Regions from separate parts of the Agrobacterium sp. GD03872 genome, predicted to be linked through region 2. Evidence: predicted binding sites of a transcription regulator. Region 2 holds the regulator's gene; the other holds the start of a gene.
The links. Region 2 encodes PhoB, which activates phosphate uptake and scavenging genes when phosphate is short. Its sites were predicted from a motif close to TGTCATNNANCTGTCAT; they were not measured.
Positions count from the first base shown of each region.

Region 1: a site for PhoB is predicted at 4,124-4,140, ahead of N5D22_RS12900 (esterase-like activity of phytase family protein). Genes of this name have one in related genera too.

Region 1 covers NZ_JAOCCY010000004.1:377,463-383,522, forward strand. Annotated here, with positions in the region: gene N5D22_RS12875 (NADH-quinone oxidoreductase subunit A) at 1-64, opposite strand, end outside; tRNA gene N5D22_RS12880 (tRNA-Asp) at 503-579, opposite strand; tRNA gene N5D22_RS12885 (tRNA-Asp) at 619-695, opposite strand; tRNA gene N5D22_RS12890 (tRNA-Val) at 1,141-1,216, shown strand; gene N5D22_RS12895 (hypothetical protein) at 1,534-1,671, shown strand; gene N5D22_RS12900 (esterase-like activity of phytase family protein) at 1,874-4,072, opposite strand; gene hupB (DNA-binding protein HupB) at 4,425-4,700, opposite strand; gene lon (endopeptidase La) at 4,990-6,060, opposite strand, start outside.
Region 2 covers NZ_JAOCCY010000002.1:504,712-510,771, forward strand. Annotated here, with positions in the region: gene pstC (phosphate ABC transporter permease subunit PstC) at 1-590, shown strand, start outside; gene pstA (phosphate ABC transporter permease PstA) at 587-1,909, shown strand; gene pstB (phosphate ABC transporter ATP-binding protein PstB) at 1,924-2,739, shown strand; gene phoU (phosphate signaling complex protein PhoU) at 2,835-3,560, shown strand; gene phoB (phosphate regulon transcriptional regulator PhoB) at 3,591-4,274, shown strand; gene N5D22_RS06445 (GcrA family cell cycle regulator) at 4,591-5,124, opposite strand; gene N5D22_RS06450 (aspartate aminotransferase family protein) at 5,556-6,060, shown strand, end outside.

The DNA.
Region 1 (6,060 bases), on a different contig from region 2:
CGATGACGAGAGCGATACCGATGAAGATTGCGATCGGAATGTAGGAACTGAGGAGTTCAGTCATGGTCTCTTCCCTGCCCGGCCGGGTGCCGGACCTGCCTTTGCGACCCGAGGTCTCAAAGAGCGGACAAATATGTTGCAACGCCAAAGTGGTTAGCGCAGCCGCGCCCTCTCTGCAAGAGTTTAGGCACCATTTCAAGACACCTGCCGCATTGATTGGCAACAATATTGCCGGAATTGACGCAAATTTGGGCCACAATTCCGACCTAACCCCCTCAAATACAATAATAATCGATTGAACGACGCAACCGCAAAAAAGTCACACGAATTTTACGTCGGAATGGCGATGAAGTGACGATATCGGAAAATCGAAACTTGACTAAAAAATGCAGGAAAAATCGCGTTAAAAAAGCCCGGAATCAGGCGCCGGAATTGTCAAAAAATAGACTCGCGCTGGCGGCGCGTTGGTCTGGTTTTGAGGAGACATTTCAGGAAGAAGAAATGGCGCGAGTGACGGGGCTCGAACCCGCGACCTCCGGCGTGACAGGCCGGCACTCTAACCGACTGAGCTACACCCGCGCACCACAGACATTCATCTGCGTTTTCCGAGGAACAGGATGGCGCGAGTGACGGGGCTCGAACCCGCGACCTCCGGCGTGACAGGCCGGCACTCTAACCGACTGAGCTACACCCGCATCTCCTGACGACAGGAGCCAGTCCCGCCGCTCGAACCAGCCTCGGCCGTTCGATGAGCGGCTAACTACGGCGTTCGTGCGGGGGTGTCAAGCAGGTTTCACGACAAAAGAATAAGCTTCTTCATTTTGATCGGGAAAAACCTGAGGGCCTTTGAAGGCGAATGCCGCAAACGCCCTGTTTTGCGAGCTTTTCCCAACGAAAACAAAAAACTTGTCCACAGCCAGGGGCTTCCCCAGCGGTATTTCCACAGAGCCGTCAACGCGTCACTGGTTTCCGATTTTACCAAAAAGCCCGCAGTTACCGGCTTTTCCGCCCTCCCCCTGGATGGCGGAAAAGGCCGCCCCGAAAAAAAACAAAAAAACTTCACAAAAGCCCTTGCGGTTTTTTTCCGATCCGAATACATCACGGCCACCGACGCGGCGGACATGATCCGAGACACGCGAAGGGCGATTAGCTCAGTTGGTAGAGCGCCTCGTTTACACCGAGGATGTCGGGAGTTCGAGTCTCTCATCGCCCACCATTTTCCAAACCCTTCAGATCATATGTCACCAGTCAAATGTTTTTTTGGGTCGGCGCAATGTTTTGTCCGGAATTTTCCGCACATGGAATCAGGCTGCCCTGCATTTCGTTATTATGTGACCGAATCCGAACCCATGACCGTCGGAATCGCTTTTCCGGCCCTTCCTTATTCCAAATCGATACGACTGTTCCGGATTCCGACAGCTTCGCCCAATTCCTGTCTCACTGCGTAACATACCGAAAAATAAGCAGATTTATACTTTTTAAAGAGATTTCGGGCATTGTTTGCGCACCGTTTCATGATGAACGGCTGAACTGATGGATGAAGCCATGTCGATCGACGCGTTTGTAACACTCGCGCTTATTGCGCTGCCTGTTTATATTTTTTTTCGCTGGGTCCAGCAGGACTCGGAAAAAGGCAATACTCCCGAAAGCAAGAATTCCATGGGGCGGTGACCGCCCTTTGCGACCGGTCCTCGGCTTTCCCCCGAAGTCCCCCGACAGCTCCCCGATGACCGACAACAAAGCCGCAATGTCAGCTTAACGGGCTGCGTCGCGAAACATCGCACCGAACAGGCACCCGCACCGGGTTGCCTCTGCCGCATAAAAAAGCCGGGCTATGCCCGGCTTTTCTCATTCATTGCACCATCGGGATCGATCAGTTGATCGCCTTCAGATTGACGGTGAAGAACAGCGTCTCACCGGAGGAATCGTCCACGCCGTCATTGTCGGTCACGGCATAGGCCGTTCCTGCCTTGTCGAAAGTGAAACCTTCCAGCTTGTCGACGACGTAACCATTGGTCTGGGCCTTGAGGTCCGGCAGGAAGTCATGGGCTTCCTGCTTGGTCACCAGCGGCAGCTCGCCGCCAATCTTGCCCGGCTTCAGGTCGGCAATGGCGACACGATAGAGCTTCTTGATCTTGGCCTTGTCGCCGATCTGATTGTCGCGCTCGACGATATAGACATACTCGCCCTGCGCGGTGATTTCAGAAAGGCCAATCCAGCCGGCTTCAGTCTTGTCGAGCGGGTAACGCACGGCGCCCCACTCCTTGGACTTCGGATTATAGGAGACGAGCTTCACGAAGCCTTTCTCGTCCGTGCCCCATTCGCGCTGCACGGCCATCCACAGCGTGGCGTCATCGCCCTTGCCGATCATGGTCACGCCTTCGAAACCGAAGCGGGTCTCGCCGGCGAGAAGTTCCTTCGGCAGCGCGATCTCGGCCTTGATTTCACCCTTGGCGTTGACGTTGTAGAGCGCGTGCGGAACGAGCTTGGCGCTGTCGCCTTCCGAGGCCAGCCAGAAGCCGCCCTTGCCGTCGAGCGTGATGCCTTCGATGTCGAGTTTCTGAGCGGCAATGCCGTCACGCTTGATGCGCAGCACGCTGGTGATGGTGGCAGGCTTCTTCGTTGCGTCGATGGTGTAGATCGACGGCTGGTTGCCATAGACCGAGTCGGACACGGCATAGAGGATACCGGGCTTCTCGGCATCGCCGACCAGGCCCGAAAGAGCGCCCCAGCCGATCGGCGCGCCGTCGACGGTGGCGGAAACGAGCTGCGGATAGGCTGCTTCGCCCTCTGCACGCTCATAGAGCATGACATGCGAGCGGACGCCGCCATCCTCGATCAGATCGACCTCATTGGCCGTGGCAAGAAGATTGCGCGACGGGATGGCGACAGCGCCTTCCGGCGAAACGCCCGAAGGCAGCAGCTGCGTCAGCTGCGGTTCTGCGCCCGTATCCTTGTAAACCGCGACGATGGAGCCGCGCTCGGAAAGTACGAAGAAATATTTCTGGTCACCAAACGTCGCCGCTTCCAGGCCTTCCGGCTCGATGCCCTTGGCCCTAGAGCGCTTTTCCGGATAGTGGCCGATAGCCGCAACTGCGTGTTCGAGCGAGGAACCGGCTTCATAGAGAAGCTTGCCGGTCTTGTCGAAGATGGTGAAGCCGCGCGAGCCGCCCTGCCAGTCGCCTTCATTGGCGATGACGATGCGGTCATTGTCCAGCCACTTCACGGCGTCCGGCTCGCGCTTGCGGCCTTCCTGCTTGTCGGTGAATTTCAGCTGGCCGTCCGACTTCGTGTCGATGCCTTCGAGATCGACCGTGCCGGCGGAGAAATGCGTCTTAACCGTGCCGGTCTTGCCATCGATGATGACGATATGGTTGTTTTCCTGCAGGGTGAGCGCGATCTCGCCATTGGCGTTGATCGAAACAAATTCCGGCTCCGGATCCTCGGGGGAAATTTCGGCGAGACCGGTGACGTCGATCTTCTTCAGCGTCGCGCAGTCGGCAACGCCGTCCTTCAGACCAACCGTTACCAGATAACCCGCCGGCATCTGCGGCAGGGCGCCTTCATTCACTTCTTCGTCGCGCTCGTTTTCGATGGCGATGGCGGCAAAGGTCTTGTCAGGGGAAACGGCAACCGAATCGGGCTGGCCGCCGAGATCGCAGCTTGCATCGATCTTCTTGGTGGCGATGTCGACGGTTACCAGCTTGCCGGACGGATTGGCGCGGTTTTCCGACGTGTTGACGCCGGCCAGAACCTTAAGGCCAGCGACGGCAACGGAGGTCGGCTCGCCTTCGAGCAGCAGGGCGCCGCCGGCCTTGGGGGCCTTGGCGTCGGTGATGTCGATGAAACCGATGCCGCCGAGCGGGCTATCCGAATAGATCAGCGTCTTGCCGTCTTCGCTGGCGGTGATGATTTCAGCCGACGTGACGGACTTGGCGTCCTTGTCCGCGGGAAGATTATTCGCCACCGGGAAAGATGCAATGCGGTTGAAAACCGGCTCGGCAGCCGCCGGAAAGGCGGCGGATGTGAGCAGCGCAGCGGTCAAAGCCATGTGAGAAAATCGGAACGCCATTTTAATCCCCCTTTGGGTCCAGAAATACCCCATGGCTTCTGCGTCAAAGACATGACAGTGGCATGACATTTCCCTACGGGAGAATCAAAAAGCCCGGCTGCAGGAGCCGGGCTTTCGTGTTTATGCGCACATTCCGCGTTTCGAAACGCCGTGTGTTCGGATGGAAGCTACACAGGCATTCCCCTACTCTCATTCACATCTTGGCCCGAAAATGCAGGCTGTCCGAAAAGAGCTTTTCGAAGCACCACCCGCTTTTGGTAACAATGCGATGGCGTCAGGGCGTCAAAACATGTTTCCTCGTGAACCTGAAAAGCCGCTCGCCCGCCGCGGGCATTGCGGCCTTCCGGAAACCTTACGAGTTGACGGCGTCCTTCAGGCCCTTGCCTGCGGAGAACTTCGGCACGTTGCGAGCCGGGATATCGACTTCAGCACCCGTGGAAGGGTTACGGCCCTTGGAGGCTTCACGACGGCTGACGGAGAAGCTGCCGAAGCCGGCGAGGCGGATGTCGCCACCGTTCTTCAGTTCGCTCTGTACGGTTTCGAATACGGCATCAACAGCGGAAGCAGCATCTGCCTTCGTGAGACCAGCCTTTTCGGCAACAGCAGAGACGAGCTCGTTCTTGTTCATGTTTCCACCCCTTTCAATGGTTTGAAACGACTCAAATTAAGCCGGCGCAGAATACGTTCGCATCCGCGCGCCGCAACCCAAAAGCGCTGGAATCGCCTGAAAAACAAGGGGTCTGCGTTTTTTTTCACAAAAAAGGCCGACATTTCTGCCGGCCTTCCACATATTCGTGCCAAATTCGCATCACTTGTGCGCAGCTTTACGCCACATGCGCCTTCGGACACCTAACACATTGAATCTATGCAGCACCCGTCGCGAAAGGCGATTCCCGCCCCTCGCGACGATGCCTGTATCAATGCGCGATGGTCTGGCTGCCGTCGTCGACGCCTTCGACGGTTGCGATCACCGGCGTCTCGATGCTGCCGTCCCACTCGATGGGCTCCGGTTGGCGGATAAGGGCGTGCTTGATGACCTCGCCCATGCGCGATACCGGGATGATTTCCATCTCGTTCTTCACATTGTCCGGAATCTCCGCCAGGTCCTTGGCGTTTTCTTCCGGGATCAGCACCTTCTTGATGCCGCCGCGAAGGGCCGCGAGCAGCTTTTCCTTCAGGCCGCCGATCGGCAGCACGCGACCACGAAGCGTGATCTCGCCCGTCATCGCCACATCCTTCGAGACCGGAATGCCGGTCATGATGGAGACGATGGCGGTCGCCATGGCAACACCGGCGGACGGTCCGTCCTTCGGGGTTGCACCTTCCGGAACGTGGACGTGGATGTCGCTCTTGTCGAAGCGCGGCGGTTCGATGCCGAAGTCCACGGCGCGCGAACGGACATAGGATGCCGCCGCCGAAATGGATTCCTTCATCACTTCCTTGAGGTTGCCGGTGACCGTCATGCGGCCCTTGCCCGGCATCATCACGCCTTCGATGGTGAGCAATTCACCGCCGACTTCCGTCCAGGCAAGACCGGTGACGACACCGACCTGATCCTCGCGCTCGGCCTCGCCGTGGCGGAACCGCGGAACGCCCAGGAAATCCGGAACGTTGGCAGCGATGACTTCCACTGATTTGACCTTGCCCTTGATGATCTCGGTGACAGCCTTGCGCGCCAGCTTCATCAGCTCGCGTTCGAAGCTGCGCACGCCCGCCTCGCGGGTGTACTGCTGGATGACGACCATCAGGGCATCATCGGTAACCGAGAATTCTTCCGGACGCAGGGCATGTTCCTTGATCGCCTTGGGCAACAGGTGACGCTTGGCGATTTCGCGCTTTTCGTCTTCCGTGTAACCGGCGATGCGGATCACTTCCATACGGTCCATCAGCGGACCGGGAATGTTCAGCGTGTTGGCCGTGGTCACGAACATCACGTCGGACAGGTCGTATTCCACTTCAAGATAGTGGTCCATGAAGGTGGAGTTCTG
Region 2 (6,060 bases):
TCGAAGTGCTCGCCGGCATTCCGACCATCGTCTACGGCTTCTTCGCGCTCACGACGGTCGGTCCTTTCCTCAGAGACATTTCCACGCAGATCAACGGTCTGGCGACGGGCAACTACGCCAACTTCATCCAGGCGCAGAGCGTCATCACCGCCGGCTTCGTCATGGGCATCATGCTGATCCCCTATGTGTCGTCGCTGTCGGACGACATCATCACCGCCGTGCCGCGCTCGCTGCGTGACGGTTCCCTCGGCCTTGGCGCCACGCGCTCCGAGACAATCAAGAGGGTCATTATTCCGGCCGCTCTTCCCGGTATCGTCGGCGCCGTGCTGATGACGGCGTCGCGCGCCATCGGCGAAACCATGATCGTGGTTCTTGCCGCGGGTGTTGCCGCCCGCCTGCAGCTCAACCCCTTCGAGCCCATGACCACCGTGACGGTCAAGATCGTCAGCCAGCTCACCGGCGACCTTGAATTCACCTCGCCGCAGACGCTGGTCGCCTTCGCGCTCGGCATCACGCTTTTCGCCATCACGCTTTGCCTGAATATCTACGCGCTTTACATCGTGCGCAAATACCGGGAGCAATATGAATGACCGACATCGTTTCTCCCGCAGCCGGCGCAAGCGCCGGCAACAAGGCCATACGCCGTGATATCGGCATCAAGCGCCGCTATGCCGCCGAACGCCGCTTCCGTGCTTACGGAATGGCAGCGATTTCCTTCGGCCTGCTTTTCCTCTTCCTTTTGCTCTGGTCGGTCGTTTCCAAGGGTTACACCGCCTTCCAGCAGACGATGATCACCGTTCCGGTCGAGTTTTCCGAACAGATCATCGATCCGAGGAACGAGCGCGCCACCAACCCGGCGAAGCTGATGACGGCCAATTATCCCGTTGTCGCCCGCGATGCGGTCGCCAAGGTTCTCGGCGTCGCGCCGACGGACCGCACCGGTCTTCGTGCCGTCAACCTGCTGATCTCCGACAGCGTGCGCACGCAGCTTCGCGACATCGTCGTCGCCGATCCCGCCGTCATCGGCACCACGCGCACCGTCACGCTCCTGGCGTCGGGCGACGTCGACAGCGCCTTCAAGGGTCAGGTCGATCTGACTGCGGATGAGGCCAATCGCCGTATCTCCAACCAGCAGCTCGGCTGGATGAACCAGCTCGCCGAAAGCGGCCAGCTCGGCAAACACTTCAACACCGGCATTTTCGTCAACGGCGCATCGAGCCGTCCGGAAGCCGCGGGTGTCGGCGTGGCGCTCATCGGCTCCTTCTACATGATGCTGATCGTGCTGGTGCTGTCATTGCCGATCGGTGTCGCGGCCTCCATCTATCTCGAGGAATTCGCCCCGAAGAACCGGTTGACGGATCTGATCGAGGTGAACATCAACAATCTCGCGGCTGTTCCCTCGATCGTTTACGGTCTGCTCGGTCTCTCGGTCTTCATCAACTTCATGGGCTTTCCGCGTTCGGCTTCGCTGGTCGGCGGCCTTGTCCTGACGCTGATGACCCTGCCGACCATCATCATCGCGACCCGCGCTGCCCTGAAAGCCGTGCCGCCGTCGATCCGCGCCGCAGCCCTAGGTCTCGGCGCCTCCAAGATGCAGACGATCTTCCACCACGTGCTGCCGCTCGCCATGCCCGGCATCCTGACCGGCACCATCATCGGCCTTGCCCACGCGCTGGGCGAGACCGCACCGCTGCTCCTGATCGGCATGGTGGCATTCGTCGCGAATTACCCGACAACGCCGATGGACCCGTCCACGGCCCTGCCGGTGCAGATTTACATGTGGGCGAACGAAGCTGAACGCGCCTTTGTCGAAAGAACATCTGGCGCTATCATCATCCTGCTTTTGTTCCTCATCGTCATGAATGTTGGCGCAATCCTGTTGCGTCGCCGCTTCGAGCGGCGCTGGTAGAGGGAGATTGAGCAATGAACATGTTGTCGGAAGCAGCAGTTGAAAAGGCGCTGGACAAGAAAATGAATGAAGTTTCATACAAGATGATCGGCAAGGACGTTTCGGTTTATTACGGCGAAAAGCGCGCGCTTTACGACGTGAACCTCAACGTTCGGGAAAATACGGTGACCGCGCTTATCGGCCCGTCCGGCTGCGGCAAATCCACATTCCTGCGTACCCTGAACCGTATGAACGACACGATCGACGGTTGCCGGGTTACCGGCAAGATCACGCTCGATACCGATGATATCTACGATCAGGCGATCGACGTCGTGGAGTTGCGCGCCCGCGTCGGCATGGTGTTCCAGAAGCCGAACCCCTTTCCGAAGTCGATCTACGAAAACATTTCCTATGGCCCGCGCATCCATGGCCTCGCCCGTAACAAGGCGGATATGGACCAGATCGTTGAGCAGAGCCTGCAGAAGGCGGGTCTCTGGAACGAAGTGAAGGATCGTCTGCACGAATCCGGCACCGGTCTTTCCGGCGGCCAGCAGCAGCGTCTTTGCATTGCGCGCGCCGTTGCCGTCAGCCCGGAAGTGATCCTGATGGACGAACCCTGCTCGGCGCTGGACCCGATCGCGACTGCAAAGGTCGAGGAGCTGATCCACGAACTGCGCACCAATTACACGATCGTCATCGTCACGCACTCCATGCAGCAGGCGGCGCGTGTTTCCCAGCGCACGGCCATGTTCCATCTTGGTCATCTTGTCGAGGAAAACGAAACCGACAAGATGTTCACCAATCCGGACGACCAGCGCACGCAGGACTACATCATGGGCCGCTTCGGCTGATCCCGGCCGACGCTTCATTAAAACTGAACAAGACTGGTGCCTCTGCGTGCCCGCTTCCGGGCACGCGCATGCAGGCCAAGCCGGAGGACTAGACCATGACACAGACAACGACCCATTCGCATATCCTGTCCGTCTATGACGACGAATTGAAGTTTCTGACGCGCCGCATCGCCGAAATGGGCGGCCTTGCGGAACAGATGTGCGCCGATGCCGTGCGCGCGCTCGTCAATTCCGACGCCGCGCTCGCCCAGAAAGTCATTTCCGACGATACGATCCTCGATCATTCCGAGCGGGAAATCGGTGACAAGGCCATCGTCACCATCGCCAGACGGCAGCCGGTCGCATCCGACCTTCGCGAGATTATCGGCACCCTGCGAATTGCCGGCGATCTCGAGCGTGTCGGCGATCTCGGCAAGAATACCGCCAAGCGTGTCATCGCGGTTGCCGGAACGGGCGTTCCGCGCAAGCTGGCCCGCGGTATCGAGCACCTGTCCGAATTGGCGCTGGTGCAGCTCAAGGAAGTGCTCGACGTTTATTCCACGCGTTCCGCCGAGAAGGCCAACGCCATTCGCGAGCGCGACGAAGAAATCGACGCCATGTATACGTCGCTCTTCCGTGAGCTTCTGACCTACATGATGGAAGACCCGCGCAACATCACCACCTGCACGCATCTTCTGTTCTGCGCCAAGAACATCGAGCGTATCGGCGACCACGCCACCAATATCGCCGAGACGATCTATTACATGACCACCGGCAGTCAGCCGGAAGGCGAGCGTCCGAAGGACGACAGTTCCAACACGCTCGGTTCGGTGACCGAGTAACAGACAGGCGAAGGCTTGCGGAGTTAGCATATGGTGCCCAAGATTGCAGTTGTGGAAGACGAGGAAGCGCTGAGCGTCCTGCTTCGTTACAATCTCGAGGCTGAGGGATACGACGTCGACACGATACCGCGTGGAGACGAGGCGGAAATCAGGCTGCAGGAACGCATTCCGGATCTTCTCATCCTGGATTGGATGCTACCCGGCGTTTCCGGTATCGAACTGTGCCGTCGGCTCAGAATGCGGCCGGAAACCGAACGCCTGCCCATCATCATGCTGACGGCGCGCGGCGAGGAAAGCGAAAGGGTTCGCGGTCTTGCCACCGGCGCCGACGATTATGTCGTCAAGCCGTTCTCGACACCGGAACTCATGGCCCGCGTCAAGGCGATGCTGCGCCGCGCCCGCCCCGAGGTTTTGTCTTCGGTGCTGAAATGCGGCGATATCGAACTGGATCGCGAGACCCATCGCGTTCACCGCAAGAGCCGCGAAGTGCGCCTCGGGCCGACGGAGTTCCGCCTGCTGGAATTCCTGATGACCTCTCCGGGCCGGGTATTCTCTCGTTCGCAACTGCTGGATGGCGTCTGGGGTCACGATATCTATGTGGATGAGCGCACCGTCGACGTGCATGTCGGACGCCTGCGCAAGGCGCTCAATTTTTCGCATATGCAGGATGTCATCCGCACCGTTCGCGGCGCCGGATATTCGATGGAAGCCTGAGCCGGGCCAAACTGACGGTTCCGCTCTGGACCACATTCCACCAAAAACCGAAAGGCCCGACACCGGAATGGCGTCGGGCCTTTCGTTTTTTGGGTTTTCCCCACATGTGGCAGCTTGGTCTTTGTCTCAAGGGACGACCAAGCACCCGCAGGAATCCGGCAATGAAATCCGGATTGCGGGTCAGGTGGAGCAGTGATGCAGGATAGGCTCAGCGTTTCGCTGATGGGCTGACGCAGGAACTGCCTCGAGTTCTGTCACAAAAAAAAACGGGCCCGAAGGCCCGTAGTTTTTGAGTGTCGAATGCGTGCCGCAACACTCAAGCCTTGCGGCGCTCGCTTACCGGCTGGTAGGCAAGCTTCGCATGGAACTTGCAATAGGGCGAAGATTCCAGCGCTTCACAACCGCAGAAATGGAAGTCGTCTTTCAACGGGTCGCCGACCGGCCACTTGCAGGTGCGCTCCGTCAGTTCCGTCAGCGTCAGGCGACGGGAAATCGGCGTCACGACATTTCTCGAAGGAGCGTAATCGAGGACCTCAGCGGTCTCGATGTCGATCTCCTCGTGCAGCGCCGTTGCCGCGTTCGAACGGTTCAGGGCGCGTGCCGGTGCTGCGCTGACGCGGGTCGCGAAATTCGTCGCGCGTGGGGCAGGAGCCGCGGTACGCTTGGGCGCGGAGCGCGCCGAAGTGACCGGACCGCCGGCCTTGACGCGTCCCGGCAGATTGAGGCGATGGACCTTGCCGATGACGGCATTGCGGCTGACACCGCCCAGCTGTGCTGCTATCTGGCTGGCGCTCAGTCCCTCGGCCCACAATTTCTTGAGTTTCTCGACCCGCTCGTCTGTCCAGTTCATGCCGCTTCTCCGCTTGTCGCGTATAATTTCGGCAGAATCCCTCTCCGTCTCGTGGACATGCCGCGAGCGTGGTTTCCGCCGGATTTTTGGTGACTAGTTCCGCCGCAATGCAGTCTAGTAATTAGCGATTAACCTAGTGCCAGCCCGACTCCGTGGCAAGAGTCGCGGGAATCATCTGGAATCGATTTTCCGGTTTTCCCCAACTTGCTGGCGAGTTGAGTCTGAAAGGCAACACCTTGGGGCTGGCTGGCCTGCACCTACTAGTGCTTGAGAAGGCCGGGAAATGCGGACTTTTGTTGACATCGGCAGGCGAAGTGACAATAGTGCCCCTGCCGCCGCAAGGCGGCATTTTTGATTTTCAGGCGAGGGATAACCCCGAGAGCCTATTGACAACCGTCTGACAGCGCATCCGCGCAAGGAGTGATACAGCCATGGCCGAAGCCGCCGCGCCATTGTTCGATACGTTTGCAAGAGCCCCCCTGCGCTTCGAGCGAGGCGAGGGCGTCTGGCTGTTCACGGAAAGCGGCGAACGATATCTGGATTTTGCGGCGGGCGTCGCGGTCAACTCGCTGGGCCATGCCCATCCGCACCTCGTGGATGCGATCAAGACCCAGGCCGAGAAGGTCTGGCACGTCTCGAACCTCTATGAAGTTCCCGGCCAGGAAAAGCTGGCAAAACGCCTGACGGAAGCGACATTCGCGGACAAGGTCTTCTTTACCAATTCCGGCGCGGAAGCACTGGAATGCGCGATCAAGACCGCGCGTCGTTACCACTATTCCAAGGGCCATCCGGAAAAGTTCCGGATTATCACCTTTGAAGGCGCCTTCCATGGTCGCACGCTGGCGACGATCGCCGCCGGCGGGCAGCAGAAATATCTCGAAGGTTTCGGCCCCAAGGTCGAAGGTTTCGACCAGGTGCCGTTCGCTGATGTCGATG